One region of the Robertmurraya sp. DFI.2.37 genome, then DNA from elsewhere that is predicted to be linked to it. Evidence: riboswitches for the same ligand, from Rfam matches in the RefSeq annotation. Region 1 holds a riboswitch; each other region holds the start of a gene.
The links. Region 1 has a riboswitch for cobalamin ahead of PZE06_RS17630 (methyl-accepting chemotaxis protein). Riboswitches for the same ligand answer to the same signal wherever they lie in the genome.

Region 2: it holds a riboswitch for cobalamin, as region 1 does, so the genes downstream of both, PZE06_RS04265 (ribonucleoside-diphosphate reductase subunit alpha) here and PZE06_RS17630 (methyl-accepting chemotaxis protein) in region 1, are expected to answer to the same signal.
Region 3: it holds a riboswitch for cobalamin, as region 1 does, so the genes downstream of both, PZE06_RS10360 (ABC transporter substrate-binding protein) here and PZE06_RS17630 (methyl-accepting chemotaxis protein) in region 1, are expected to answer to the same signal.

Annotation. Positions count from the first base shown of each region.
Region 1 is NZ_JARGEJ010000038.1:4,419-14,568, reverse strand. It holds gene PZE06_RS17665 (ABC transporter substrate-binding protein) at 1-274, shown strand, start outside; gene PZE06_RS17660 (carbohydrate ABC transporter permease) at 560-1,516, shown strand; gene PZE06_RS17655 (carbohydrate ABC transporter permease) at 1,509-2,357, shown strand; gene PZE06_RS17650 (LacI family DNA-binding transcriptional regulator) at 2,451-3,467, shown strand; gene PZE06_RS17645 (ROK family protein) at 3,541-4,452, shown strand; gene PZE06_RS17640 (glycoside hydrolase family 1 protein) at 4,493-5,926, shown strand; gene PZE06_RS17635 (3D domain-containing protein) at 6,161-7,285, shown strand; adenosylcobalamin (AdoCbl) riboswitch at 7,483-7,633, shown strand; gene PZE06_RS17630 (methyl-accepting chemotaxis protein) at 8,113-10,150, shown strand, end outside.
Region 2 is NZ_JARGEJ010000005.1:56,768-66,917, forward strand. It holds gene asnB (asparagine synthase (glutamine-hydrolyzing)) at 1-1,473, shown strand, start outside; gene PZE06_RS04245 (nuclease-related domain-containing protein) at 1,921-2,706, opposite strand; gene PZE06_RS04250 (alpha-amylase family glycosyl hydrolase) at 2,842-4,320, shown strand; gene PZE06_RS04255 (flavodoxin domain-containing protein) at 4,368-4,811, opposite strand; gene PZE06_RS04260 (ribonucleotide-diphosphate reductase subunit beta) at 4,808-5,848, opposite strand; gene PZE06_RS04265 (ribonucleoside-diphosphate reductase subunit alpha) at 5,983-8,262, opposite strand; cobalamin riboswitch at 8,423-8,601, opposite strand; gene PZE06_RS04270 (YajQ family cyclic di-GMP-binding protein) at 8,689-9,180, opposite strand; gene PZE06_RS04275 (CvfB family protein) at 9,308-10,150, shown strand, end outside.
Region 3 is NZ_JARGEJ010000015.1:28,932-39,081, forward strand. It holds gene PZE06_RS10355 (FecCD family ABC transporter permease) at 1-773, opposite strand, end outside; gene PZE06_RS10360 (ABC transporter substrate-binding protein) at 799-1,776, opposite strand; cobalamin riboswitch at 1,910-2,120, opposite strand; gene sfsA (DNA/RNA nuclease SfsA) at 2,254-2,985, opposite strand; gene PZE06_RS10370 (hypothetical protein) at 3,000-3,776, opposite strand; gene mgtE (magnesium transporter) at 4,329-5,687, shown strand; gene PZE06_RS10380 (FtsW/RodA/SpoVE family cell cycle protein) at 5,965-7,131, shown strand; gene PZE06_RS10385 (YqaA family protein) at 7,222-7,812, shown strand; gene PZE06_RS10390 (Dps family protein) at 7,929-8,363, shown strand; gene PZE06_RS10395 (hypothetical protein) at 8,587-9,432, opposite strand; gene PZE06_RS10400 (VOC family protein) at 9,522-10,150, opposite strand, start outside.

The sequences.
Region 1 (10,150 bases):
CCAAAGCCATGGATTATTCCCATCGGCCCAATCGGTATATGATATGGACGAATTCAAGTCAAATGCAGATGAATTTTTCGGCGGGCAAGCAACAGCGCCTGTATTTGCTGAAGCTGCACAAGACATTGCAGGCATTCCATATAAAGGTGAAAAGTACTTCCCGATTCATAACGAAATTTTGAATGCTCTTAAGAACGTTCAAAATGAAGGAGCAGATCCAGAAAAAGAATGGGAAGCTGCTGTGAAGCGCGCTCAAGATTTATTAAATCGATAATTTACTAGAATGATAGCGGTCGGCTTACAGATGCAAGCCTTTGAAAAAAGCTTGAGACGTAAGCCGACCATCTTTACATTGACAACTTCACAACTGGAAGGACTGTCCTATGTTGAAATAGAAAGGCTTTTTTCGTAATGGTTGCTCTAGCATCGAGGCGGCGAAAAGTGCCGTACCTAAATAATATGCAGGTGTAAATGTTTGCTTTCTATCATAGAAAAAAGTCGGACGTTTACAAAAAACGATATTCATTACGAAAACAGCGAAGAGAAAAGAGGCGTGAAAATGAACTCGATTAGTAAGAAAGCAACTATATTTAAAAGAAAGAAATACAGGTCAGAAGAGAAAAAGGACATGATTTCTGGATATTTATATATAGCGCCTTTCTTCATTATTTTTACACTTATTGGTCTATATCCGGCCCTTTTTAGCATTTTCTTGGCCTTCCAGAAATGGAACGGTTTAAGTCCAATGACATTTAACGGGTTGGCTAATTTTCAAACCGTATTAACGGATCCCCTATTTTGGAAGTCGGTTTACAATACGATTATCATGGGGATACTGGGCACTGCTCCGCAATTAGTGGTTGGTCTAGTCCTCGCTTATTTATTGAATATGGCTTTTCTTAAGTTTAAAAGTTTTTTCCGTGTCACCATTTTTATGCCTTATCTAACTTCAATGGTTGCGGTCGCGCTCATTTTTAGTGTGCTGTTCAGTAATCATGAATCCTCCTTGGCCAATTTCGTGTTGACCAACTTCTTTGGACTTGATCCAATCGCATGGAAAGCATCGGAATGGGGAACAAAAATTGCCATTTCAATTATGGTTTTCTGGCGCTGGGTCGGGTATAACACGATTATCTATCTGGCGGGAATTCAAAGCATTCCCAATGATTTATACGAGGCAGCGACAGTTGATGGAGCCAATAAATTTCAGCAACTTTTTTATATTACGATCCCAATGCTAAAGCCTTTTATCATCTTAACGGTATTTACTTCAACGGTCGGAGCAATGCAATTATTCTCTGAGCCAACTGTGTTTTTAGGTAGGGATGCCTTTACAAGGGACGAAGCAATGACGATTGTTATGTACTTATATCGAGATGCATTTCGATTGCAGTCCTTTGGTACTGCGTCAGCAACCGCCATTATTTTATTGGTCATCATCACCGTGTTTGCTGTTTTCAATCTTAAGTTAACACAAGGATTTGGAAGGAAAAAGAGAGGTGGGGCAGATGAGTAAACAACACAATCAAAGACGTAAAAAATTCTCCATCGGCCGAATATTCGTCTATTTATTTTTAACGCTCGCTGCCCTTGTTTCGCTATTTCCTTTTTATTGGATGTTTGTGATGGCGACAAGGCCGAGCGCCGCTTATAACTCGATTCCACCAACTCTTACACCGGGAAATATGATGGTTGAAAACTTTAAAAAGGTGCTGAATCAAATTGACTTCTTTGGCGGAATGTGGAATTCTTTTATTCTCTGTGCTGTGGTGACCATTGTCGTTCTATTCATTAGTTCATTAGCTGGTTTTGCGTTTGCCAAGTTTAAATTCCCAGGCAAAAATGCTCTTTTTGTAGCAATTTTAGTTACGATGATTATCCCTCCGCAGCTAGGGCTCATTCCGCAATATTTCTTAATTTCTAATGCGGGTCTTTTGGATACATTACCAGGAGTAATGATTCTATTCTTTTTAAATCCTTTAGGAATTTTTCTCATGAGGCAATATATAGCTGAGGGTGTTCCAGATGAATTAATTGAAGCGGCGAAATTGGATGGGTGCTCCAATTTTAAAATTTACTGGCGCATTGTCTTGCCGATTATCTTACCGGCATTTGCTACTTTAGGAATTATCGTTTTCACTGCTGTTTGGGGAGAATTCTTATGGCAGTTCACCATTTTAAGGGATCCAGAAATGTATACGATTCAGGTAGCGTTGGCTCAGTTGAGCAATACCAATAATATTGATTTTGGCATGATTTTATCTGGTGTTTTCTGGGCAACTGTTCCATTACTAGTTATTTTCTTGCTGTTTAACCGCTTATTTATATCTAGTATTACGGAAGGGTCTGTAAAATAACCAATTTTTCCTACCCTGCTATTGTTTCATTTTCAAACTCCCTGTAATCTAACATTAAGAGAGAATTTAGATGGAAATAGAAGGGATAACATAATGAGTTTAACGATAGATGATATTGCAAAAATGGCAGGAGTATCACGTTCAACGGTTTCAAAAGTGATAAATAACTATGGCGGAATCAGTGAAAAAACAAAGAAAAAGGTCATGACCGTTATTACTGAAATGGGATATGCACCAAATTTTTCTGCACGTTCACTGGCAACAAAGAAGTCAAATCTCATTGGTCTTATCTACGCTGGTAAGATCAATGTAGATATGACCCATCCGTATTTCAATGAAGTTATTTCGACCTTTAAAAAAAATATTGGTCTGTTAGGTTATGATTTGTTAATGTTTTCCAATGAACATTTTCAAGGCAGCTATTTAGCAAGATGTAAGCATTTTAATTTGGACGGCTGTTTAATCATTGCTGGTGAAGAAGTAGAGAGTGCGACATATGAGCTCGCAGAAAGCGGTTTTCCTTGTATTGGGATTGATATCGAATTAACCGGACCAAGAGCAAGTTATGTCATGACAGATAATGTCAATTTATCGAGAAAAGTGGTAGAGCATTTCTATTTGAATTCCATTAGAAAAATTGGCTATATTGGTGGAATGCGTGAATCCGTTATTTCCAATCTTAGATTGAAAGGATTCACCGATGCTATGAATCAGTTTGGCCTGGAAGTTCATGAGGAATGGATTCAATATGGGGATTTCCAAGAAGAGAGCGGTTATGTCTCCATGAAGAACATGCTCAAGTTAAAGAATTATCCAGAAGCTATTTTTGCTGCATCCGACTTAATGGCATTGGGTGCGTTAAGGGCTATTGAAGAAGCTGATCTTCAAACACCAAGAGATATCCGAATTGTTGGATGTGATGATATTGCTGCTTGCCGATACAGCGCCCCAAAACTGACTACAGTTAAACAGGATAAAGAGAAAATCGGTAAATTATCAGCTTATATGTTGAATGATTTGATTGAAGGACAATCAAAATTAAAGCCTGTGTTTACTGACTCTGAACTCATCGTTAGGGAATCATGCGGCACGAATAAAACCTTCTGGTAATTGGTTCAAAGCTTCAAACCTTTTAATTATACATTAACAACAAGATTTGTATGGGGTGATAGGAGGTTTTTTGGTGGACTATTTTGCAGTTTTTGATGTGGGAGGTTCTGCAATAAAATACTCTCTAATGGATGAGACAGGCGCATTTTTAGAGAAATCTTCTGTTGCTACTCCGAAGGACGGGCTTGATTCCTTTCTTGATATTATCGATTCCACGGTTAAAAATTTTCAAAAAAACCATGAAATAAGCGGCATTGCTTTAAGCATGCCTGGAGCAGTAGATGTGGATTCGGGCTTTATTAAAGGAATTACAGCCATTGAATATATTCATGGACCCAATATAAAAGAAATGATTCAAGAACGGACACAGCTCCGTGTTGAGCTAGAAAATGATGCAAATTGCGCAGGGTTAGCTGAAGGGTGGATTGGCGCTGCAAAGGGGATTAAGGATTATATTTGCATTATCATCGGCACTGGCATTGGAGGAGCGCTTGTCCTCGATCAAAAAATTCGCCATGGTAAAAACCTGTTCGGCGGGGAATTTGGATACATGTTGCTTGAAGATTATTTAAACCAGCCAATCGGGGAGTCGTGGAGTGCGTTAGCTGCAACAGGAGGGCTGATTATCCAAGTTGCGAAGCGAAAAGGCCTGGAACCTGCTGCTCTTGATGGGCGAAAAATATTTAAGATGGCGGATGAAGGCGATCAGGAAGTGCAGGATGAAATAGAGAAATTTATGAAGCGCCTGGCTGTAGGTATTTATAATTTACAGTATATTATTGACCCGGAAAAAATTTTAATCGGTGGTGCGATTAGCAAACGTGAAGGGCTTATTGAGCAAATTAATGAAAAGTTAAAACTTATGAAACCGAATCATGAGTGCTTGGATATTCACGTTGAACCATGCCGATTTGGAAATGACTCCAATTTAATTGGAGCTCTATATCATTTTTTGCGAAGAACAGCGAATCTTTCTAACCAGTAAAATGTGAACGATCAAAATTTAAGCACGGGGGTGTTAGAAATTGATACATGAAAGACTAAAACCATTTCCGCATGAATTTTTATGGGGTTCGGCATCTGCTGCTTATCAAGTAGAGGGAGCATGGGATGAAGACGGAAAAGGGCCATCCAATTGGGATCAATTCGTCCGTATTCCCGGAAAAACGTTTAAAGGGACAACAGGTGATATCGCTGTGGACCATTACCATCGATATAAAGAAGATGTGCGTCTCATGGCAGAGATGGGATTAAAAGCGTATCGCTTTTCTGTTGCTTGGACACGAATCTATCCTCAAGGTAAAGGGGATATAAATGAAAAAGGCTTGTATTTTTACAGTAACTTAATAGATGAGCTTATTAAAAATAAGATCGAACCTATATTAACACTCTATCATTGGGATTTGCCGCAAGCATTGCAGGATGAATATGGCGGTTGGGAATCGCGGGAAATTATTCAGGATTTCACAAACTATGCGATTACTTTATTTGAGCATTTTGGCGACCGAGTAAAGTATTGGGTGAGTCTAAACGAGCAAAATATTTTTACTAGTTTTGGATATAGAACAGCTCTGCATCCTCCAGGGGTAAAAAATGAAAAGCTTTTTTATCAGGTGAATCATCATGCCAATCTAGCAAATGCTAGTGCTATTAAAGAATTTCGAAAGTATGTACCAAATGGCAAGATCGGGCCGAGCTTTGCCTATTCACCCTCTTACCCAGCTTCTTCAAAACCAGATGATATTCTTTCTGCGGAAAATGCTGAGGAACTAAATGCCCATTGGTGGATGGATGTGTATGCGTGGGGCACCTATCCACAAGTTGCGTGGAAGTATTTAGAGGAGAAAGGTTTAACACCATCTGTTGAAGACGGGGATTTCGAATTACTCAAGGATGGGAAACCGGATTTCATGGGAGTAAACTATTATCAAACGACAACTTTTGAACAGAATCCGCTTGATGGTATTGCCGAAGGAAAATTGAATACAACCGGAAAAAAAGGTTCCTCTCAAGATACCGGGGTACCCGGCCTTTTTAAAACAGTTAAAAACGCCCATTTAGAAAGGACGAATTGGGACTGGAATATTGATCCGACTGGTCTCAGGATTGCTTTGAGACGGATTGCCAATCGCTATAAATTGCCAATTTTAATTAGCGAGAACGGCTTAGGTGAATACGATAAGCTGGAAGAGGGTCTCGTCAAGGATGATTATCGGATCAATTACTTGCAAGTACACATAAAAGCCGTTCAGGAAGCTATTTCCGACGGAGTCAATGTCCTTGGCTACTGTACATGGTCGTTTACTGATCTTCTAAGCTGGTTGAACGGCTTTCAAAAACGATATGGTTTTGTTTATGTGAATCAACATGAAGAAGGGGAACACGATCTCCGCCGCATTAAAAAGGACAGTTTTTTTTGGTATAAAGAAGTGATTGAAACGAATGGGCGCAAGCTATAATGATTGAAAAGCGCTTTTGCGAAAGGATTTAAAGTAAACTTTATGGATTGTTAATATTTAAATGGTGCCTCGCGAAAATGGTATGAATTTTTGCGGGGCTTTTTTTGCAAGAATAAGTGTCGTAAACATTCAAATTTAATATTTGCAACGATTTGTATCGCTATTTTAATATAATTGTAATCAAAATACCCCTGCTCCTATGTTATAAATAATGTATTAGGAAGGGGTTGTCTTATGCATTCCTTAAAAAGGGGAGCCATCGCTCTAACAAGTGTAGTTTTATTTTCAACAAGTATTGTGGCAAATGCAGAAACAAGTCAAGGAATGATCACTTCTAGTCAAAACAAACTTCAGCAAAATGCTGAAAAGATAAATGAAAAAAAAGTTGAAAAGCAGGAAATAGCGGCTGAACTGCAAAATGTTCAAAAAGAGTTGAAAGCCATCGAGACGGAAATCGTAAAGACGACTGAAACGATCAATGCTCTTGAAGAAAAAATAAATAAAACGAAACAAATAATTGAAGATAAAAAAGAAGAAATCATTGTGCTTCAGGATAAGGTACATACCCGTAAAGAAGTAATGGAAGATCGGCTGGTTTCTTTGCAGCATAATGATCAGGTGAATGCGATTGTAGCCATTCTACTCAATGCTGAGAGTATTACTGATTTATTTGAACGGGTGTCAGCAGTTACGACGATCCTGGGAGCGGATAAAGATTTGCTAGAACAACAGAGAGCGGATCTTGCAAAGATTGAAGAAGAAAAAATAGCGATTGATCAACAAGAAGAAAAATTGGAAAAACAATATACCGAATTAGCTGCTAGTCAAACAACCTTGGATAACAGTTTGCAGAAAAGACAACAAGAATTGGCTGCTGTTCAAGCAAAATATGATGCGGTGAATAACGAGATCCATCTCGCGGAAAAAGAGAAGGAACTTTTTCAAAAACAATTAACTCAAGCTCAAAACAAGTTAAAACAAGAACGTCAAAATGCAGTTAAGACAGCTAATGTCGTTAATCAAAATAAAACACAGGCTAAAAGTAGGGCGCCAAAGGAAAATAGCACCGTTAAAAATACCATGTATGTCACCGCTACTGCCTATAGTCATGAAAGTTCAAAAACAGGATTAACGTATATGGGGTATAATATTAGAAAGAATCCAAATATGAAATTAATCGCTGTAGACCCTTCTGTTATTCCACTCGGTTCCAAAGTATGGGTGGAAGGCTATGGTGAAGCGATCGCAGGTGATACGGGAGGTGCCATTAAGGGTCATAAAATTGACGTATTAATGCCAAACGATGCTCAAGCAATAAGATGGGGACGAAAAGTAGTTAAAATTTCTATATTAAATTAGTAAACGACGAGGGCGTTTTAAGAAAAAGCGCCCTCGTCGTTTAGTTTATATGACCGTTTGATTAACTGTTCATTTTTCAACCAGGAGCGGCAATGATGTATGGGTGTAAATGGAGGAGGAAAAAACTTATGAATGATTTGCGAAAAACGGATCATTATAGATGAATTTTATGGATGAATTTGTTAGTATAAAAATATAAACAAAAATATAACGGTTTCAGGTAAAGGAAGTTGGTGAAAGTCCAACACGGTCCCGCCACTGTGAAAGGTTTAGCCTTAAGTCAGGTCATTTATCTGAAGATCGTGTAGAAAAAACAAAATGATCTCGAGGTAGGATCTTTTTGTTAACGGCGTAGTGAAAAGAACCTCACTATGCCTTTTTGTTTAAAATCACAATGTTGTGGTTTGTATGAAGTGAAGATGCTTCCAGCTGTCAAATTATTGACAGAAAAAGGGCCCTTATTGTAAAGTTGAGTTAGGCACAATGGCGTGTAAACAAAGCAAAGAAGCTTTATGGAAAGAAATTCTTTCTATTAAAGCTTCTTTTTTTTATTTTCACGCAATTGCAAATTATCATTTACCTTTAGTTGCAGACTAAAAGGCATAGGTCTATTTGCCTGTTTAATATGATGGTAAATTTAGACCGAAATAGTGCATAGGGGGCCAAACTATTAAACCGTCTATCACAATTGGAGAACTCAAAGTTCAGCCGAAAAGAAGGTGGTAATATAAGGGGATTGGCAAGCCTAATGAAAACTCCATGATTTTAAGTTAAAAAGAAACATCGATTAAAGAAGATGAAATGACTTTTAGAAAGTGGGGAAAATAGTGAAATTCAAAAGTGTGAAAATGCGTACTCTATCATTAATTCTGCCGTTATTATTACTCATATTAGGGGCAATAATTGTTTTTTCTTATATCAGTTCAAAAAATATACTGGAGCAGCAAATTGAAGAGCGCATGAATAATCAACTGGAGAGTATTACAGAGACAATTGGAAAAAGCTTGGTAGCACATAGTAAAATACCAGAGTTAATCGCGAGACAAGTTGAAATATCCCCAAAGGATTACTCTTTAAACACCTATGAAGAAATGTTATTAAATGCTATTCCGTCAAATGATTCAACGTTCGGTGGTGGAATATTTTTTGAGCCGTTCAAATATAAAAATGACGTTGAGCATTTCTCAGCATTTGCTTATTGGGAAGAGGGTTCTATAAAAACAACTCAGGAGTACAGTGATCCAGCGTTCAATTATACGGCGCAGGATTGGTACACGATTGTCAAGGATACTGATCAAAGTGTTGTATTTACAAGTCCATATTTAGATACGAATGTTGATGTATCAATGGTTACAGCAAGTGCTCCATTTTATGATGATCAGGATAACTTCATGGGAGTGGCTACAGGCGACATTGATTTAAGTGAAATCCAAAAAATGATTCGTGATACGAAAGTAGAGGAAACCGGTTACTCCTTTTTAATAGATAAGAATGGGACATATATAGCAGATCTTGAAGCTGAAAAGGCAATGCAAGTAAACATACAAGACGATCCGAACACAGCGCTTGCAAAATTAGGCAATCAAATAGTTGAGAACGACGATGGAATTCTCCATTTTAAAGATCAGACAGGAGATTATTCACTGTTTTTTAAAAAAGAACCGCTTACAGATTGGACAATCGGCCTTGTCGTTCCAGATAAAGAATTATACGCTTCTTTGTCTTCATTATTTAGAAATTTAATGATTGTAAGTTTAATAGGAGTGGCGCTCGTAGTTGTCATTATTCTGTTTTATAGTAGATGGATTGTAAAAAATATAAACGATGTAAACGGAATGGCCGAAAAAATTGCAGATGGAGATTTGAGTTATACATTAACGACGAATAGTCAGGATGAGTTTGGTCAAATGGCAGCGCATTTAAATCGAATGAAAGATAATTTGGCCGAAATTATTCAAAAAGTTAGTTTACAGTCCCAGCAGGTTGCTGCTACTTCTGAGCAGTTATCTGCCAGCGCTGAGGAGTCAAGCAAAGCTACTGAGCAAATTACGTTGGCTGTTCAGGATGTAGCAACAGGATCTGAACAACAAGTTGAAAATACAACGATTTCAACCAATCGGGCGAATGAAATATCAAATGTCATTGAGGAGGCCCTGGATGCAACTGCCACAATTACAAAATTAATAACGGAAACAAATAAAAAGGCGAATGCGGGGAGTGAGGTGGTCGCCAATACATTAAAACAAATCGACTTTGTTCATCAAGCGACCACTGAAACAGCAAGCAGTGTAGATAGATTGGGAGAAAAATCAAACCAGGTAACTCAAATCGTTGATATGATTTCAAATATTGCGGAGCAAACCAATTTACTGGCGTTAAATGCTTCAATTGAAGCAGCAAGAGCTGGTGAACATGGCCAAGGTTTTTCAGTGGTTGCAAATGAAGTGAAAAAACTAGCCGAGCAATCGAGTGATGCAACGAAAGAGATTTTCAACATTATACAAGAAATAAAAAATGAGACAGAAAGAACCGTCTCCGCTATGAATGATAATAAACAATCCGTTCAGGATAGCATAGAACTTGTTTATAAAACAGGAGACACTTTTAAAGAAATTGTTCAAATGATCGTGAATGTTGTTAATAATTCAAAGGAAGTTTCAGCGATTTTGAATGAAGTCCAAGCGAGCACTCAAAATATGGTTCCTGAGATTAAAGCGGTATCAGATATTGCCAAACAATCAGCGGAAAATATTCAGAATGTAGCGGCAGCATCGGAAGAGCAGAACGCTTCAATGGAGGATATCACCGCTTCCGCCTCGGTATTAAGCAGCATGGCCCAAGAATTACAAGAAGCGATAAGCAAAT
Region 2 (10,150 bases), on a different contig from region 1:
TTTGCGATTTGGGATGAAAATAAACAGCAGCTCTTTATTGGAAGAGACCGCTTAGGTGTGAAGCCATTGTTTTTTTCAGAGCATCATAAGGGGTTAATTTTTGCTTCGGAAATAAAGGCACTTCTTGCACATCGGGAAATGAAGACAGAGATAGATCGGGAAGGTTTGTCAGAAATATTCGCACTAGGACCATCAAGATCCCCAGGAAGTGGTGTTTTTAAAGGTATACTTGAATTAAGACCGGCCCATGCTTTAACCCTTTCAGCGAGTAACGGTTTGAAGATTTGGCGTTACTGGAATGTGAAAAGTGAGAAGCACGAGGACACAATCGACGAAACGGTTGAAAAAGTACGTTTCCTATTTAAAGATGCGGTTGAGCGCCAGCTTGTTTCCGATGTCCCACTGTGCACATTTTTATCAGGGGGCGTCGATTCAAGTGCGATTACGGCCATTGCGGCGCTCGAATATGAGAAAACGGGAAAAGGTCCTTTGCATACTTTTTCAATCGATTATGAGGGGAATGAACAATTTTTCAAAGCGAATGAATTTCAACCAAATTCAGATGCGGTTTTTATAAAGCAGATGACGCAGGAATTTAACACCATCCATCATAATTATGTGATTACCCAAGAAGAGCTAGCGCAATTTTTAAAAGAGTCTGTTCAAGTCCGCGATTTGCCAGGAATGGCTGATATTGATTCCTCATTATTATGGTTTTGTCGCGAGATAAAAAAAGAATTTGTTGTCGGTTTGTCTGGGGAATGCGCTGATGAAATCTTTGGCGGCTATCCATGGTTTCATCGCCCAGAAGATCTGCAAAGAGAAGGATTTCCTTGGATGCGCTCCATTCATGAGCGCCAAAGTTTATTACAAGAAAAATGGCAAAAAAAATTAAGTTTACGAGATTATATGATGGAAAAATTCAATGCGACAGTCGCAGAAACTCCAAGGCTCGATGGAGAAAACTCTTTAGAAGCTGGAAGAAGAGAGCTTTTTTACTTAAATATGATCTGGTTTATGACCACTTTACTAGATCGCAAAGATCGCATGAGTATGGGTGCTAGCTTGGAGGTACGCGTCCCTTTTGCGGATCATCGATTGGTTGAATACGTGTGGAACATCCCTTGGGAAATGAAAATGTACGGAAACAGGGAAAAAGGTTTGCTCCGTAAAGCGTTGGAAGATGTTTTACCACATGATGTATTGTATCGGAAAAAAAGTCCTTACCCAAAAACGCATAATCCGAAATACACAAAAGAAGTTCAGAATTTACTAGCAGAAATTATGAAAAACCGTGGCACCGTTCTCTATGAATTTTTCAATGAAGAAAAATTGAAAGCCATTATTGCTTCTGAGGGTGCTGCTTTTAAAGAACCATGGTTTGGCCAGCTAATGACAGGCCCACAGCTTCTTGCCTATTTAGTACAGCTCCATTATTGGTTTGAAGAATACAATATTCAGCTTGTGGAATAGTTGTACGTTCCGTATGAAAAGGTTCATGAGGACACACTCTGGCGAAAAAAGCAAAACCGTGTCCTCATGAAGGCTCATGAGGACACGCTCAAGCCCCAAACAAAACCATGTCCGCATGAAGTGCTCATCAGGACATGCTCTGACGCAAAAAACTCATGAAAGGCCCTAGAGGACATGATCAAGCAAAAATAGCCCGGATGAACTTTACAAATTGAACGTAAGTAGTTCCTTTAATATTATTCTCACAAGCTTGCTTAAACGAGTGCTCTTCCAAAAGAAGTTAGCAAAGAAGCGGTCTTCTCACTGTAAAACATTAGGGACAGCTGCAAAATTAGACATTGTGTGAAAATTTTCCGTAGCCTTTTCGTTTGAAATTTTTACTAAGAGTTCTTTGGATTTGTTTTTTGCTCAGAAGAGATTTACACCATTCAAATAATTCGTTCGTTGTTACTTTTCTTTCAGGAAGCGAAACTCTTGAAGACTACGTAAAACGGCATTTTCTATACTTTCTTCATGCGAACAGCTTTGACAAATTAAAGTTCCAGGCTGTAGTTTTTTTAGAAAAAATGAATGACATTTGGAGCAAAGGATTCCTTTCGTTAGTTCAGAGTATTGATATTTTGGCTTATAAGCATTTGGATAGTAGGGATGGTTTTCCGCTAAAAGAAGGTCAGCGAGCTTTCTATGTTTATCATTTAAATTGGATTTATTATGTTTTAATTTTGTCATGAAGCGATTGATTTGTGAGGGGAGAATCATCGTTTGATCAGGTGATGCATGATACAAAGTAAAGTGGGGGTGATTAAAAACAAGATATGATTTAATGGGAAAATGCTGTCCTTTTTCTTGTAAAAGCCTCTTTAATAATGACTCACATCGTTGTAATTGGTGGAGTGGATTTTTTAGGGGGGTTCCACTAACATACTTCCAAAGCTCTCCGTCAATGGTAAAATCTCCTTCAAAGTATTTTATATCAAAAATGTACAAACTATCTTGAGCGATACCTAAAGTATTAATTTGAAAAAATGAATTATTGTACTCTAATAGAAGACCATTTAAAAACAACCACTCTTCTGGAAAACTCTCCAACAAATCATCAAATTTCTTCTCTCCTTCAAACCCCTTTTCGTGATTTTCATAGTAATGATAGTCTTTATCTGATAAATGTTTTCGACGGGCTAAAGAGCGTAGAATCAATAACTCAGGGGATTCAAAACGAGGTAAAAGAACCAATGGATCACAACCTTTCAATTTTTTCAATTCTATCGTAACATTTTTTGATAGGTGAATAAAGTTGACGCACAACTAGACTTAACGATAATCTTATAAACGGGGTATATTAAACGAATAGGGTAGGAGGAACGGTGAATGAAAAAGTATATTTTGTTCATTTTGATCCCGTTGCTTCTTTTTTGTGGACTACCAGTTGGTGCAGTAGAAAAAGAAGAGCATAGTTTTCAGGATGAATCTATTTATTACATAACGATTGATCGGTTTAACAATAGTGATTTTTCAATTGACTTTAGCGTCGATGCTGATGATCCAAATCGCTATCATGGCGGTGATTTTCAAGGAATTATTGATCGGCTTGATTATATTAAAGGGATGGGCTTTACAACAATCGGTCTATCTTCAGTATTTGATAATGAAGACAATGGGTATCATGGCAACTGGACAAAAGATTTTTATCAGGTTGAGGAGCACTTTGGTACTCTTGAAACATTGAAGAAGCTTGTACAAACCGCTCATGATCTAGGATTAAAAATTGTAATCGATTTTAATGTAAATCACGTCGGTCCGAATCATCCATGGGTAAGCGAGGCCGATAAACAAGATTGGTTTCGACAAGAAAAGGTTAATGGACTTCCTACTTTAGCACATGAAAATTTAGAAGTGAAAAATTATTTGCTTGAGATGGCAAAATGGTGGGTTGAAGAAACGAATATTGATGGTTTTCGACTGGAATATGTCGAGCATATTCCTGTTGATTTTTGGCTTGATTTTGCACAGGAAGTTCGAAAGGTGAAGGAAGATTTCTTTTTACTTGGAGATATCCAAACAGAGGATGCGGCTTTGTTGGAACGATATCAAAAAGTAGGTATTGATGGATTCCTTGATTATTTATCTAATAGTGATTTAAGGGCTGGATTTTCCAAACCTGATCAATCTCTGCAGGCGGTAGTCGAGCAGTCGCAACAAAATCAAGACATTTATGAAAATTCATCCTTGTTAACAAGATTTATGGATAATCAGCATGTACACCGTTTTACGAGGGATGCGGTCGTACAAAATGAGCATCCTGGTCCAAGATGGAAGATGGCTCTAACGTATTTATACACAACACCTGGTATTCCATTCGTCTTTTACGGGAGTGAGATTGCCTTGGATGGTGGAGAAGAGCCTGATAATCAAAGACAAATGGACTTTCGAACTGATAAGGAATTAATAGACTATATAACAAGTATCGCTAAAATTAGAAATGAAAATCCTATGCTAACAAGAGGAAGTATGGAAGTACTCTTTGAGCAGGATGGAATGATCGTTTTTAAGCGGGAATATGAAGGGGAAACTTCCGTTATTGCTATTAATAATACAACAAAGTCCCAATCGGTAACATTGAAGGAAGAACTGGAAGATGAAAAAGAACTTCGCGGATTGTTGAATGGTGATTTAGTGCGCAGTGAAGCTGGACAGTACCGAATCATTCTTGATCGAGAAATGGCAGAAATATATGTACTAACGGAAAAATCAGGACTCAATCTTCCGTTTATTGGAGCTACTGCAAGTGTCGTTATTTTGTTTATTGTCTTTTTGATTCTTGTCAAAAGGAAGGCTCGAAAACAATAAAGAAAATGGAGAAAAACTAACCTGTTTTTCTCCATTTTTTATTAAGGTTAAGCGGGAACGCTCATTCTCTCAATGATTCGTTCAACAAAGGTTGCGATTCTTCCCATATCGACGTCTTGTGGTAAAAGTTCCACTTTTAATGTAACAGCAAGATTTGTTCGCTCTTTTAAGCTGTCGCGAAAGGCATTTACAGCACCGCAAAATTTGGGATAGAAACTATCTCCGGTACCGAACACACCTGTGACAAGATGTTCCCAAGAACCACTCTCTAACTGAGCCTGTAATGGGACCATTTCTAGCGGTACTTCTCCATCGCCCCAAGTATAAGTTCCAATCAGGAGGCCATCAAATGTTAAGAGTGAATGTAATGGAAAATCCTCCACTCGATAACAAGAGATATCGAGTCCTTTTTGCTTGAACTGCTCCATAATTATACGTGCAAGCTCTTCCGTATTGCCACTGATGGAGCTATAGACGATAGCTAGCTTCATAGTTCATCAAACCCATTCGATTCAGTTACTTTCGTATAGGTTCTTGATTTTTGTTCGAAGAAATCAGATTTCGTTTCATTCATCATTTCATCGCTAAACACTTGAATCCATGGCATTGGGTTGTCACGACCACTATAATGGTTTTCGAGTCCTAATTGGCGAAAACGTTTATTTGCTAGATATTCAACATAACCTTCGAATTCTTCTAAATTGATTCCTTCAATTTCTTTTAAAATATAGCGGGCCCACTCCTTCTCTAATTCAACAGCGTCTGAAATGGAATGATAAACATATTGAATATTTTCTGGCGTATTAAGCTCTGGGTTTTCGGTTAACAAAATTCGGATGAATTGGGCAATAAAGTAGGCATGCTGCATTTCATCTCTTTGAATATAGCTTATCATCGTACTTGTCTTAAGCATTTTTTGTTGTCTAGCAAGATGATAGAAAAAGGCAAACCCTGCGTAAAAATAAATACCTTCTAAATTAATCGACTGAACCGCTAGTTGAAATAAATGCTGTGGAGTTGGTTCCTGACGGAAATTCTCATAGGCGATTAAAATGATTTCATTTCTTTTTCGGACAATCGGATCATCCTTTGCTTGATTAAAACGTTCAATTTGCTCGCTTAAAGGAATAAGTGAACTTAAAATATAGGAATAGGATTCATTATGAACCGCTTCTTGTTGAGCTATAACTGCAAAAATGGCTTTAAAGCTAGGGTCGGTTACATAATCCATAACTTGTGTCATCGTTGGCGTTTGCAGACTATCTAAGGATGCCAACTGCGTGTTGACCCGTAAAAACACGTCCTTTTCAATGGAGCTTAAATGATCCCATTGCTTAATATCATCTTGCATATTTATTTCTTGCGCCTTCCAAAAATTTGCTAGCAGTGTTTGATACATGCGATACATTTGTGGGTAGGCGATATCATTCCAGTTAAGGATACCAGATGCTTTACCGTTAATAATGCCTGTTGCTTTATTAGGAAATTCGGGATTTAATAATTTAATCTTTTTTAAAGTGCTAGTCATGAAAGAGGGCTCCCTTCTTTAGCTGTTAACTGTTGAAATTAGATTTTTATCAGAACAAGTCTCCAATTTAAGTTTGAAACTGGAGATTTCGTCATGCAGCGGTGCGATATTTAATGATGCTTTATGCTTTTTTATTAACTATGGCATGCTTCACATTCTTCAATTTCAGTTTGTGAGGTGCTGCGAACATAATAGGTTGTTTTCATGCCAGACTTCCACGCTTCTAGATGAAGCTCAAGCAGCTCCTTTGCTTTAATATCGTGGCGCACATAAAGATTGAAACTAATGGCTTGATCGATGTGCCGCTGTCTAGCAGCGTTTTGCTTAATGCTCCATTTTTGATCAAGTTCATGCCGAACTTTACGATAGTAATAATAAGTTTGATGATTTATATCTGGTGCTGTCACCTTAAATTTAAAGTTTTTCTTCTCCTCTGCATATTCGAGGGCATAGAGCGGATCGATACCGTCTGTTGAGCCACCGATTTTTGCTGTAGAAGAATTAGGGGCAACTGCCATCATCCAGCCATTTCTTACCCCAAATGCTTGAATGTTTTCCCGGAGCTCAGCCCATCTAGACGTTGTATATCCTTTGCGTTGAAAATAGTCTCCTGATTCCCATTCAGACCCTTTAAATAGGGAATACGCTCCTTTTTCTTTCGCTAATTCCATCGATGCTTTAATCGTGTAGAAAGCGATGTCCTCATAGACTTCATCGGCATAATGAACAGCTTGAACTGATTCCCACTCGATACCTTTTAAGGCAAGGAGATGATGCCAACCAAAGGTTCCAAGTCCGACAGCTCGATATTTCGCGTTCGTTGCTTTAGCTTGGTGGACAGAAATATCATTTATATCAATCACGTTGTCTAGCATTCTCATTTGAATGGCAATTAATCGTTCTAAAACATTCGCTCTGATCGCGTTTGGCAAATGGATGGAGGAGAGGTTGCAAACGACGAAGTCCCCAGGCTTTCTAATTATTACGATATTTCCATCTGCATCTGTAAATTCGCTTTGAATCGTAGTTGCTGACATGTTCTGACTAATCTCCGTGCACAGATTACTGCAAAATATCGCTGTACGTCCATGTCCAAGCACATGCTTATTCGGGTTTTGTCGATTAACTTCATCGCGATAAAACATGTAAGGCGTTCCTGTTTCCAGCTGAGCAACCATGATACGAACCATAATATCCATTGCCCGGTATGTTTTACGGGGAAGAAGTGGATGGTTGACAGCCTCCTCATATTTTTGTGTGAAAAACTTTTCATCTGTTTCGTCGTAAAAATCCTCTAAACCAAGTGGATTTCCGTTTTCATCTTTCCAACCCATCATTTGTTTTACTTGATGAGGACAGAAGGTGTGCCATTCCCCAATACTTTTTCCATTTTCATCGACCTCTTCGATCTTTTTCATGAAAAGGTCAGGAATGGAAACGCCTGTAAAAATATCGTGCGCTTTTCTTCGCTCGTCGCCGTTATTTGTTTTTAGATCTAAAAAGCCGTTCATAATATCTTTATGAAAAATATCTAAATAAATGGCGACAGCACCTTGCCGTTGACCAAGCTGATCGACGCTCACTGCAGTGTCATTAATTAAGCGAATCCAAGGGACGACCCCTGAAGAATTTCCTTTAAACTTTTTAATATCGGAGCCGAGCGCCCTTACTTTTCCATAGTAAATTCCGATACCCCCGCCATCCTTACTCAATCGAGCGATATCCCAGTTGTTTAAGTAAATGCCGTCTAAGGAGTCGTCCACTGTGTCAATAAAACAGGAGGAGAGCTGACCATAGCTTTTACCGGCATTTGCTAGAGTTGGTGTAGCAACGGTCATATACAAGTTGCTTAAGGCCCAATATGCTTCTTTCACATACGACAATCGCTTTTGCCTTTCTTCATTTTTCATTAAGGTCATGGCGATGATCATGAACCGTTCCTGTGGAAGTTCATATACATTTTGATGATAGTCCTTTGCTAAATAGCGATCGGCTAAAAGAAATAATCCCATATATGTAAAAAGGGAATCTTTATCTGGGTCAATTTCTTGTCCCAATTGTTCAATTTCCTCCTTACTGTAGGCTTGAAGGAGATCGTTTGAGTAAATTCCAATATCGCTTAAGTATTGAATAAGATGGAAGAAATCACCATATTTTTCGTTAGGTTCATACTTGCGAGAGGTTGCCGCTTTTTCGTAAAGCTCAAGCAGGAGCATATGTGCAGCAAGAAAAGTCCAGTTTGGTTCGATCATATCGACATGATTTAATGCATATTGGAGAACCGTTTGCTTGGAAGTACGTTCGTCTGTTGTAAGCAGCTGTTGTTCAATTTCCGTAACATTTAGGTTGTATTTTTTTGCCGTGTTCTTCAGGGCTTCAAGTACCCTTTCATTTTTGGTTGCGATTGTACTCATTGTTCAAAATCTCTCCCTTAATTTTTCGGAAGAGAGAAAGGTAACTAAAAAACCCACCTTCAAAAATGAAGATGGGTTAAAACGCTGATATTTAGTAGAAAAGGAACAAGCCTTTTTTGCTTAAACACCTTCGTTTTACCTTCCCAACTCCCGAAGAAGATAATGACGTATAAAAAAGGCAGGTCTCCTGACTTGTGCTTCATCCTACTTTAGGTCCTTCCCATCGAGATGATAGTGGCTTTTCCTATTTCGTCACACTTACAGTTGCGGGTACAGTTCTGGATTCTCACCAGATTCCCTATTAAGTCTATTTAAGACACCTAATTTATCGGTTGTATACTATATATTGTGGTATATGGTTGTTTTACTTACTATATATGTAAGATTGTTTTATTATAAGTGATCTATTTTAAAATGACAACCGTTTTAGCGATAATTTACAAATTGAACATCGATTGATAAATCGGCTTCTTTTACTGCAGCGATAATTGCTTGCAAGTCGTCGCGGCTTTTCGCTGTAACCCGAACTTGATCATCCTGCACTTGGCTTTTAACCTTTAAACCGCTATTTTTAATTAAAGTATTGATTTTTTTGGCATTTTCTTTATCGATTCCTTGCACAAGCTTTGCTCGTTGTCTTACAGTTCCTCCAGACGCGCCTTCAATTTTTCCATAATCAAGATTCTTAATGGGAATGCCTCTTTTAATCATTTTACTGAGGAGAACATCCTTTAATTGTTCGAGCTTGTATTCATCATCTGATACAAGGACAAGTTCTTCATTATCAAGGGTTACTTTACTCTTGCTTCCTTTAAAATCATACCGTGTGGAGATTTCTTTCATCGTTATATTAATTGCATTCGTCACTTCGGAAAAATCTACTTTTGATACAATATCAAATGAGCTATCTTTTGCCATCATGAGCCCTCCTTTAAATACATGTATAATTTCCCTTCTAGGCTCCATTATAGTAAAATATAGCAGTTCAAACAACTTTCGGAAAGACTACTTTCGCATGAAGTGTAAAATAGAGGAGTGTATGGCAATGGCTTTAAATGATTATGTAGGGCAGGTATTAACTTTAACGGTTGCAAGGTATGCCCAGTTTGGCTACTTTTTAACGGACGGAGAAGAAGATGTTCTAATGCATGAAAATGATACGGAGCTTGAATTAAATGAGGGCGATGAAGTTGAGGTTTTCTTGTATGCTGATTCCCATGGGCGAGCCTCAGCAACATCAACGATTCCGAAAATCAAGGTGGGCGAGTACGGCTGGGCAAAGGTTAGTGATACAAAGCCGGGACTCGGTGTATTTTTAGATATTGGCATCAATAAGGACATGCTTTTAGGGGAAGAGGATTTACCAACGAAGCAGTCCGTTTGGCCAATGGTCGGAGATTTGCTTTATATCACATTGCGTGTCAATCGAAATAATCGGATTTATGTGAAGCTTGCTACGGATCCTGTCATTGATGAAAAGAGAGTCAAGGCAACCCGTGCTGATTTTAATAAAAATATTCAAGGGCATATTTATCGTACGGCAAAGGTAGGAAGCTGGATTTATACTGCGGAAGGCTTTAAAGGTTTTATTCATGAGTCACAGCGTCTAGCTGAACCGCGACTCGGTGAAAAAGTTGAGGGAAGGATTATAGATGTAAAAGAGGATGGAACGATCAATGTTTCGTTAACTCTACGGAAACAAGAAGCGTTAGGGACAGATGCAGAGAAAATCTATTCTTATTTGCAGTCTAGAAATGGCGCGATGCCATATGGAGACAAAAGTATGCCAGAAGATATCGAAGAGCGCTTCGGATTGAGCAAAGGTGCTTTTAAAAGGGCTCTTGGCAAACTGATGAAGGACGGTCTTGTTTATCAAGAGGATGGCTGG
Region 3 (10,150 bases), on a different contig from region 1:
AAAATGGAGCCAGCAATTAAAATAATCATCTTCCTTCTCTGTACATTCACACCTAAATGCTGGGCGCGCTCTTCTCCAAAAGACATCGCATTAAGTTCTTTGCTATTGGCAATGAGGATAATGGAGCCTAAAATAAAAAACGGGAGAATAATTTGTATATAACTCCAGCCTCTCATCGACACACTTCCAAGAAGCCAACCAATAATCTGCCGCAGCTCTTCTCCTGTCAAAGCGATTAATAAGGAAATAAATGCCCCTAGGAAAGAACTGAATATAATTCCAGTTAAAATAATCGTTTCAACTTTCATCGCTCTATCAATTTTCCGAGCAAATCCCAACACTACAAATATCGTTAAAAACGCAAAAAGGATACTGAGTAAAGGTAAAGTAAAAGCTCCTACAAACGGGAGCGAAAACTGAAAAAACAAAGTGAGAACAGCACCTACTGAAGCCCCCGAAGAGACTCCTAATGTATAGGGATCTGCCAGTGGATTCCGCAAAAGACCTTGAAAGGCCGCTCCTGCAATTGCGAGAGCCGCCCCCACTAGTCCTGCCAAAATAACTCTTGGTAAACGAATACTTAATACGATATTCGTTTGCATCGGATCAATATGATCAATAGAAATAAAACGGAAAATTTCAGCACCGATGATCTGTATGATATTTCCAATCGGAACAGAAACCGTCCCGATGGAAATACCTAATAATATCGCAATAAGCAAGAAAGCGATCGCGATTATATATGCAAAAGCTCGTTGACCCCTTCTTTTCATGGTTTTCTCTCCAAACTAAGTAGGATTACTCAAATACTTCTGGATAGATCGCTTTTGCCAGCTCCTCAAGCCCCTCTGCAAGCCTTGGACCAGAACGAGTTACAAGATCTGAATGCACATCATACACCTGCTTATTTTTCACCGCAGCTACATCCTGCCAGCCCTCTCTTGAAAGCAATAAATCGACAGCATTTTCTGTATAATATCCATAAGTTGTAATCATGACGTCCGGATTGCGCTCAATGACAGCTTCCTCGTCCAAATTTACCCAGCCTTCTAAATCTCCAGCACCGTTTTCTGCATGAATAAGGGTGAGCATCTCATCCATAAAAGTATTTTTCCCAACAACAAAAATGTCTGGAGCAGGGTTGACCTCAACAATAACTGATTTTGTCTCAGTGATTTCAGCAGCTTTTTCCTCTATTTCTGCAATCTTTGTTTTCATGTCATTGACAATTTCTTCTGCTTTCTCCTGTTCACCTGTAGCAGTTCCAATCATTTCAATCGACTCATATATTTCATTAATCGTGGCAGCATCATTTACAACAAGAACTTTAATGCCTGCATCACGCAATTGCTGTAAGCCCTCCGTCGAATTATGAGCATTTGATGCGTGGGCCAAGACTAAATTCGGTTCAAGGGAAATAATCTTCTCAACATTCATTTCCATACCGCCGATTATTTCCTTTTCATATACTTCCTCAGGAAAGTTATCGTGCTCAGAAACCCCGACAATTTCGTTTCCAAGACCAAGAGCAAAGGCAATTTCCGTATTGCTTGGAATTAACGATACAATTTTCTCTGGCTTAGACTCAATTACGACCTCCTCACCAATCGCATCTGTGATCGTTACAGGAAACGCTTCTTCATTGACATTTTCCGCGCTTCCCTCTGTTTCCTCGACTGCATTGTTTTCCTCTACTGGTGTTTCAGACTCTCCGCAACCTGCTAAGATTCCTATTGATAACATGAGTAATAATAAAATTGAGTACCATTTCTTCATCTGTTTTTCCTCCAAAATTAAGTAGTCTGTTGGTGAGCATAAAAAAACATCTCCACTATAAAGAAATGGAGATGTTGGATTTGCAGCATTGACAATAAATGGCTTCCAAACACCTCCCTATCCTCGTAGGTTTATGGTGCAGTTGAAATAGGCAGGTCTCCTGGCTCATGGTCATAGCAAAACTGCTCCTTCCCATACCGATGTACAGTGGTATTTGCAGCATGCTCCCATTAACAGTGGCGGGACCGCGTTGGATTTTCACCAACTTCCCTTTTAAGTCTAAGAGAAAATTGCCATTTTTCACATCTGGAGTCAAAACTGACACCTAAACAAGCTTTATTTCCCTTAAAGACACCTATTACTGTAAACGAGTTATTTTCAATCTTGTTTAAATGAAAATACACTCAAAAAGTATGAAATTTTCCGTTGCTTAAATTATACACTATTTTGCTTCAAGAAAAGTTAACAAATTGCGAACTATTCCAATACAACCGGAATAGCATTCCCTAATTCAATCCCATTAACAGTGATGTGACAGCAGCGTGCGTAAAGCTTCACTCCAGCAGATTTAGCTTCGTTCAGAGCTTCAGCAAATTTTGGATCAATATGCTTCGCAGCGGTCATATAGGAAAGATCGTTGCGCTGAACGATGAAAAGGATAGCCGTTTCATAATGTTTCGAGAGCTGTGTAAGCTCACGCACATGCTTCGTTCCTCTTGCAGTGACGGCATCCGGAAACATTCCTTTCTCTCCTTCTGCTAACGTTACACTCTTAACCTCTAAAAGAAGTTCTTTTCCTTCTTTACTTTCTAACAGGAAATCCCAGCGAGAATCACTCAGCTTATATTCCGCTCTTTTATAAAACCAGCCGGCAAACTCATTTAACCCCCCCGATTTAAGACCATTCTCAACAAGCTTGTTCGGGAGAGCCGTATGAAGGGAAACAAGGCTTGTATGTGTTTCATTTTCACATAGCATCGCTGTCCACTTCGTTTTTCTCGCAGGATTTTCATGATCCATAAGCCATACTGTTTTCCCTGGTAGTAAAAGTTCCTTCAATCTTCCAGGGTCAGCCAAGTGAGCCACGGCTAGTTCGTCTGTTTCAGGCAATTGGCAGTGGAGAATAAAGCGATTCGGTCTTTCAATAAATGTTGCCTTTGTCAGCGCTCTGGGGAATGGCAGCCATAAGCTTTCTTTTTTCTTTTGCATTTCCTCAGCGCCTCCTAGCTTGCATACATTTTCCATTCACGTGTTTTTTTATCAAAAACAAGCTTTGCATCCGGCTTTCCTTTTGCCATTTTTTCGTACTCTTCGTACATATCATCCATGTTATCAAAATCACCGAGCACCCAGATAGGAATCTCTATCGCCGTTCTTGTTTGAACATTGTCATGAATAGAGATAAGAATTCCCTCTTTCATCATGATCTTCATATTTAGGATTAGCTCCATATGAATCGGAGGAAATGGCCGTTTCTTTTTAATGCCAAGGATACTCTTGGCAAGCTTGCTATCAGTCATTTTCGCTGCTAATACTTCTCCAAGCATATGGTAGAAATCTTTCATATTGCGATAATAGACTTTATTCCACCAACCATCATCGTGGGCTAAATAAACAAAGCGATTGCGCAATTGCTGATAAAAGGGGGTTCGCAAAGCATCTTTCATATGACCAAGGTACAGAAGCTCCGCCAATTCCTGACCTGACAATTCGTTCAGTGCATCTTCTTCCTCAAAATCAACCCAGCAGAAGTCCCCATACCCATAGACATCATCCTTTATTAGCTTTTCCACTTGCTCATGAGGAACATATTCAAATAGCGTATGCAAATTGAACTCTCCATCATCAAAATGATGCTTTAAAAGGAGGACGTTGTTCATGAGGTCTTTAAGCGAGCGGGCAAATTCTCCAAATTCTATCCCATACGATAGGACGTAATGCTTTGTTTCATTCAAATGAACATATACAAGTTCCCGTTGATTGCCATTATGTTTTTTCAAAAGAATAACCTCCGAACCTTTTGATAAGACTGATGATGATTCACGAAACAGACAATGAAGTCCTGTTTATATGGTTTAGAATTATATAACTAGATTTTAACAAACTTTTCGGATAAAATCTTATTTTATCCACGTAATTCTCATTTAGTGAAAATATTCCCTTTTCAACTTAATCATTAGAAAATTATTTGAACGAAGGTTTTAAGCGTTTATTTAGTGGTACAACTAATAAGACAGCCGCTTTAAACGTTCTTGTCGTTTAATTGAACTCAACTTGGCAGGATGCACGAACTCAGGAGAAAAACCCATTTTGTTGAACCACGAAAGACGCAAAAGTATTACCAACTATGTAAATTTTTCACGTTCAATACCTTGACAATAAAAAAATAATTTTACCGTATCAATTCTTCTTATCTTTTTCTATAATAATCACGAGAGTTGATAGCACACTTTGTATTGATAACCTATATCACAAACAAAATTCCTATCAAAAAATGGATCCAAGTAAGTACTATCTTCACTCAGCATTTTCCGGTAAAGGAGCGTGATCTCATGATTCAGAATATGACAGAAGATCAAATCACCCTATATGTAATCAAGGCATTAAAAGAGAATAAACGCAAAGAATTCGAAGCAATCATCGATGAACTTCAACCATATGATATTGCTCAAATTTATGAGGATTTGCCGGAAAAACATCGAACACGCTTTTTATTTTTCCTAAATATTAATGTACTTGCAGATTTAATCCAAGAATTAAACAGTGAAGAACAACTCGACGTCCTCAACCGCCTTGGGATTGAGAAATCTGGTAAGGTACTCGACATGATGGATAATGACGACCTTGCCTCCCTTCTTGAAGATCTCTCTCCTGAAAAAATCGCATCACTGCTATCAGGAATGAAAAAAGAAGAATCGCAAATTGTTCAGGATATTATGAATTATCCGCCGGAAACTGCCGGCCGATTAATGACCAATCGCTTTGTTTGGATTCGCGATTATTATACTGTCAGGGAAGCGGTAGATAAACTGAAGTCTTTTGCCGAACTCGCTGAGACGATTAACTATTTATATGTCATCGACCAAAACCGAAAGCTGGTCGGAGTTGTGTCATATCGCGACTTATTAATTGCTGAAATGCAGGAAAAAATCCGCGATATCATGTATGAGCGCGTTATATATGCATTAGAGGACACCGACCAGGAAGAGGTGGCTCGCCTGATTGAACGCTACGATTTTCTTGCCATTCCCGTCGTTGACAAGGATCATGTCTTAATCGGGATTATTACAGTTGATGATATTATTGATGTCGTCATCCGCGAAGCCAATGAAGATATCGAAAAGCTTTCTGCTTCCGGTAAATCCATTGATTTTGAAACAAAATCGTTTGTTGCTGCTTATCGACGTCTGCCATGGCTTATCCTTCTTTTATTTATCGGCCTCATTTCAGGAAGCATTATAAGCTCCTATGAGGAAACTCTTGAAAAGGTTGTAGCCCTCGCCTTTTTTATGCCGATGATTTCAGGCATGACCGGAAATACAGGAACGCAGTCATTAGCCGTTGTCGTCAGGGGGCTTGTATCAAATGATATTGATAAAAGAGTCATTACAAAGCTTATTTTAAGGGAATTAAGTGTTGGAGTCATTATCGGAATTACATGCGGAATTCTCATTTCAGTTATCGCCCTCATTTGGCAAGGAAACTTTATTCTCGGTCTCGTCGTCGGCAGTTCACTGTTGCTTACCCTTATTATTGGAACATTAGCAGGTACGATTATTCCGTTAATTCTTTATCGTTTAAAGGTTGACCCTGCAATCGCATCAGGTCCACTTATTACAACCTTAAATGACATTTTTTCCTTGATCACTTATTTTGGCATTGCTACCATGTTTCTCAATTATTTATTATAAATCCGTATTGCGGTCGTGCTGAAAATATTAAACGTAGAAACGCTACTTTAACCCTTTTGTAGTACGTATATAGATACTCTGCATCATAGACGTTAGATGGAAAATGCCGATAAAAATCACGAAGATCTCGCTCTTCGTGATTTTTATTGAAAAATTAGAAACCATTCACCCTGTAAATACGTCTTATTACGTGTGGCTATTTCGAGGTTATCTCTGTTAATATTAAAGAATAGATATAGAAGTATAGGGAGATTAAGAGAGACTAGGTGTTGGAACAATGGATAAAAAGAATAAGGTTGCTGAAAAGTTTGACTGGACATTAAGCTTTATTTTGCTATTGTTCTTTCTTACTAGCTGCGCAGCCATTTATAGCGCTCAAACAACGGAACAATATAATGAAAATTATTTTTTGCGGCAAATTATATATTATGCTATCGGGGCCATCATCATCGCAATCGTGATGTTTTTTGATAGCTATCAATATCGAAAGCTAAGCTGGTATTTATACGGATTTGGAATTTTACTATTAGTTGTACTATACCTGTTACCTCCATCAGACTTTACACCGATTAGAAACGGGGCAAAGAGTTGGTTTGTTATACCTGGATTCGGATCAATCCAGCCTTCGGAATTCATGAAAGTCTTTTTAATTCTGACATTAAGTAAGTTGATTGCTGATCACCATGAAAAAAACCCACTTAAAACGACTAGAACCGATTTTATTTTGCTCGTTAAACTTGGGTTGGCGACATTACCGCCACTCGTCCTTATTGCAGAACAAGATTTAGGAACTGCATTAGTAATTATTGCGATTTTCGTAGGAATGATTCTTATTTCTGGAATGACATGGAAAATTCTCTTACCTGTTTTTTCAGCAGGGGCCGCTCTGGTGGCAGCAATTTTTTATATCGTCATCCATTATCCAGAACTATTGGAAAAACATATTGATACCTATCAATATAATCGGATCTACTCTTGGCTTGATCCGGAAAGCTACCAAGGCGGGGCTGGCTACCATCTGTATAAATCACTGCAAGCAATTGGCTCCGGTTTAATTACCGGGAAGGGCTTCGGAGAAAGAGTTGTCTACATTCCCGAAAGCCATACCGATTTCATCTTTAGCGTTATTGGGGAAGAATACGGTTTTGCAGGGGCAAGCATCGTGATCGGACTGTTTTTTATTCTCATTTATCACCTGACTAAGACGGCACTTGATACGAACGATCCCTTTAATACCTATATTTGTGTCGGGATTATCAGTATGATTGCCTTCCATGTTTTTCAAAATATTGGAATGACCATTCAAGTCTTACCAATTACTGGAATCCCACTTCCATTCATAAGCTCTGGAGGTAGCTCCCTTATGGCGAATATGTTTGCGATGGGACTCATTTACAGTATAAGGTATCACCATAAATCATATATGTTTGGCTCAACAAAATGAACTTCATTAGGACGGAATAGAAGCGAAAATTTTAGCCGCTATTTAATTAACAATTAATCACAACATACAACACACTAAAGGAGTTTAATCATGTCAGAATTGATTCATACAATTGAAGAATGGCTTATGGAATATGGGTTATGGGGGCTCGCACTCGTTTCATTTGCAGATTCTTCTTTTTTCCCCATTCCACCCGACGTCTTGCTCATTCCCATGGGGATTGCAAATCCAGACAGCGTTCTATTTTACGCCTTTATTACCACCCTAACATCTGTAATAGGGGCCTTATTAGGATGGTATATTGGTAAAAAACTCGGGAGACCCGTGTTAACTTATCTATTCAAAGAGGATAAAGTTCAAAAGGTAGAACATTATTTTATAAAGTATGGCCCGATGGCGATCCTTATGGCAGCATTAACACCTGTCCCTTATAAGATCTTTACCATTTTTGCTGGGGTCTCTCGTATTCGTCTCCGCACACTCGTCATATGGTCGATAATCGGAAGAGGTGCCCGTTTCTTTGCTGAAGCTTTGCTCATCCTGTTCCTCGGGGCGCAAGCAAAAACCTTCATCGATGAAAATTTTGCCATGATCACGATCGTAGGAGCGCTTGCGATTATAGCCGTGTATTTCATTTTTCTTTACCTCAAAAAACGTAACAATGCAAAAACCCTTAAGTAGACACTTAAGGGTTTTATTTATAATTATTATAATTAAAAAATTATTATAAATAAGTATTGATTTTAATTTAATATTTGTTATAATTAGTTTATAAAAGAAATAGGAGGAATGTTAAAATGAATTTACAAACCGCTTTAAATGTACAAATTTCTAACTGGAGCATCTTATACACAAAGCTTCATCGCTACCACTGGTATGTAAAAGGGCCCCTATTCTTTACACTACATGAAAAATTTGAAGAGCTATACAACGAAGCTGCCTTAACTGTTGATGAAATTGCTGAGCGCTTACTTGCTATCGGCGGACAACCTGTTGCTACGATGAAAGAATACTTAGAAACTGGAACATTACCAGAAACAGGAGATGAAGAAAAGGCAAGTGAAATGGTTGCTGCCCTAGTTTCTGATTACAAAGCGATTAAAGAACAATTAGTCGAACTAGCATCTTTAGCTGAAGCGCAAAATGACGTCAATACAAACGACTTAGCTGTTGGACTAATCGAAAAAATCGACACACATATTTGGATGCTTAACGCTTACTTAGGAGAATAACGCAATCCAGAAAAAGAGTCAGTGAGTTAAATCACCGACTCTTTTATTTTTTCCTCTGTTACACCTTATTGTAGATACAACGATTTTGGACACACTTCTTGCAAAATCAAGGCTTCACAAGCCTTTCCTAGTACTGAAAGGCCTGTGATATGGGAGAAAAGCTTATTTTCCTATCGCTCCATGGATAAAACTAAAAGCAAAAAGACCACCTAGACATTTATATTTAATGGTTTTCCCTTTCCACCCCATTGTAAATCAATCGTTCGTATACTGCGGACATAAGAATCATAAAAACATGAATAATGACATTCAAATATGGAATAGAAAAATTCTTTTTGACCACCCCCGAACGAAAAAGAATGGAATCAACTGTTAGCGAAAACACCAAAATGCCTAATTTCCCCATCCACCTACCTTTACGAATTGACCATGCTGAAAATAAAGAAAGCACGATACTATATAATGGGGCATAGATAAAATGCTCCTCGAGCCGATGTACCCTCCCCTTTCCAAAACGGAAATTCCCCGTCAATGCGGCAAGGTAAATAATATTGGTACCTGTCCCCATAATGGCAAAAAATAAAGAAATAAAAAGGATAAGCGGATTTTGTCGCTGCAGTTGTTCATACCATTTATCACTTAGAAAAAAAAAGATCGGGAGCAAAGAGGACGTATGAAACGGATTCCACCATCTCGTCTTATAAATTTTCAGCCTCATAAACAGCTGCTCAACGAGATGAAAATAGAAAATAAATGCCGATTTTATTTTCCAATTCAGCTTGAATGCCGTTAAGAATACTCCTGTAAACGGAATATAGATCGCTTGTGATAAAATGGCTCCGAAAAAATTATCGAAATAGCGATTTTTTAAGATTTTTGGCTTGTAGCGATAAGCGCGAAATAAATGGAGTACAAAATACTCAAAAATATAGGCCATTCCCATATTCGCCATTAGCAATACACTTAACGTCTTACGATCTTTCTTTTTTATAAAAGAGTAGAGCAGGAGAGATGAATGGATGATAAATAAAAAAATAAACGGATATTTATTTCTGCTGTTTCGTTTCATTCATATCCCTCCTCTTTAGTACTCCTTATTTTTCGAAGAAGACGGGACATTATTCAACATTCACGCCAGATTATACGAACTTTCTTCGTTCAAGCCTTTGTTCTTAAGATAAGCCTTGTTCCTGACGGATCGATTAACTTGATTTCCTCTCCTTCTACCTGAATTGAATCATGTTGATTGCTCAGTCGTGTTATCGTTTGCAACATCTCTTCTTTATTTGGATAAATCAATGTAAAATACTCGAGACCTGCGCTCTTTTCTGAAGGTGGTTGCGCTCCTCTGCCATTCCATGTATTTAAGCCGATATGATGGTGATAGTTTCCACTTGAAATAAAAAGGGCTTGTTCACCATAGCGAGCAACAATATCAAATCCTAGTCCATCACAATAAAACTGTTGGGCAGCGTGCAAATCTGCAACATGCAAATGAATGTGACCAATAATCGTCTCTTTTGGAAGCCCTCGCCAAGCTTCTCCATTCGACTGTTGGAATAACCCCTCCACATCTAAAGGGGCAGTATCCATCTGGACCATTCCCTCCGACCATTGCCACTTATCCGATGGTCGATCTGCATAAACTTCAATTCCGTTTCCATCTGGATCTGCCAAATAGATCGCTTCACTTACGAAATGATCTGAAGCCCCTTGCAGCGGATAACCGCTTTCCAATAAATGTTTTAAACAAGCCGCCAAATCTGCTCGCGATGGAAGTAACAGAG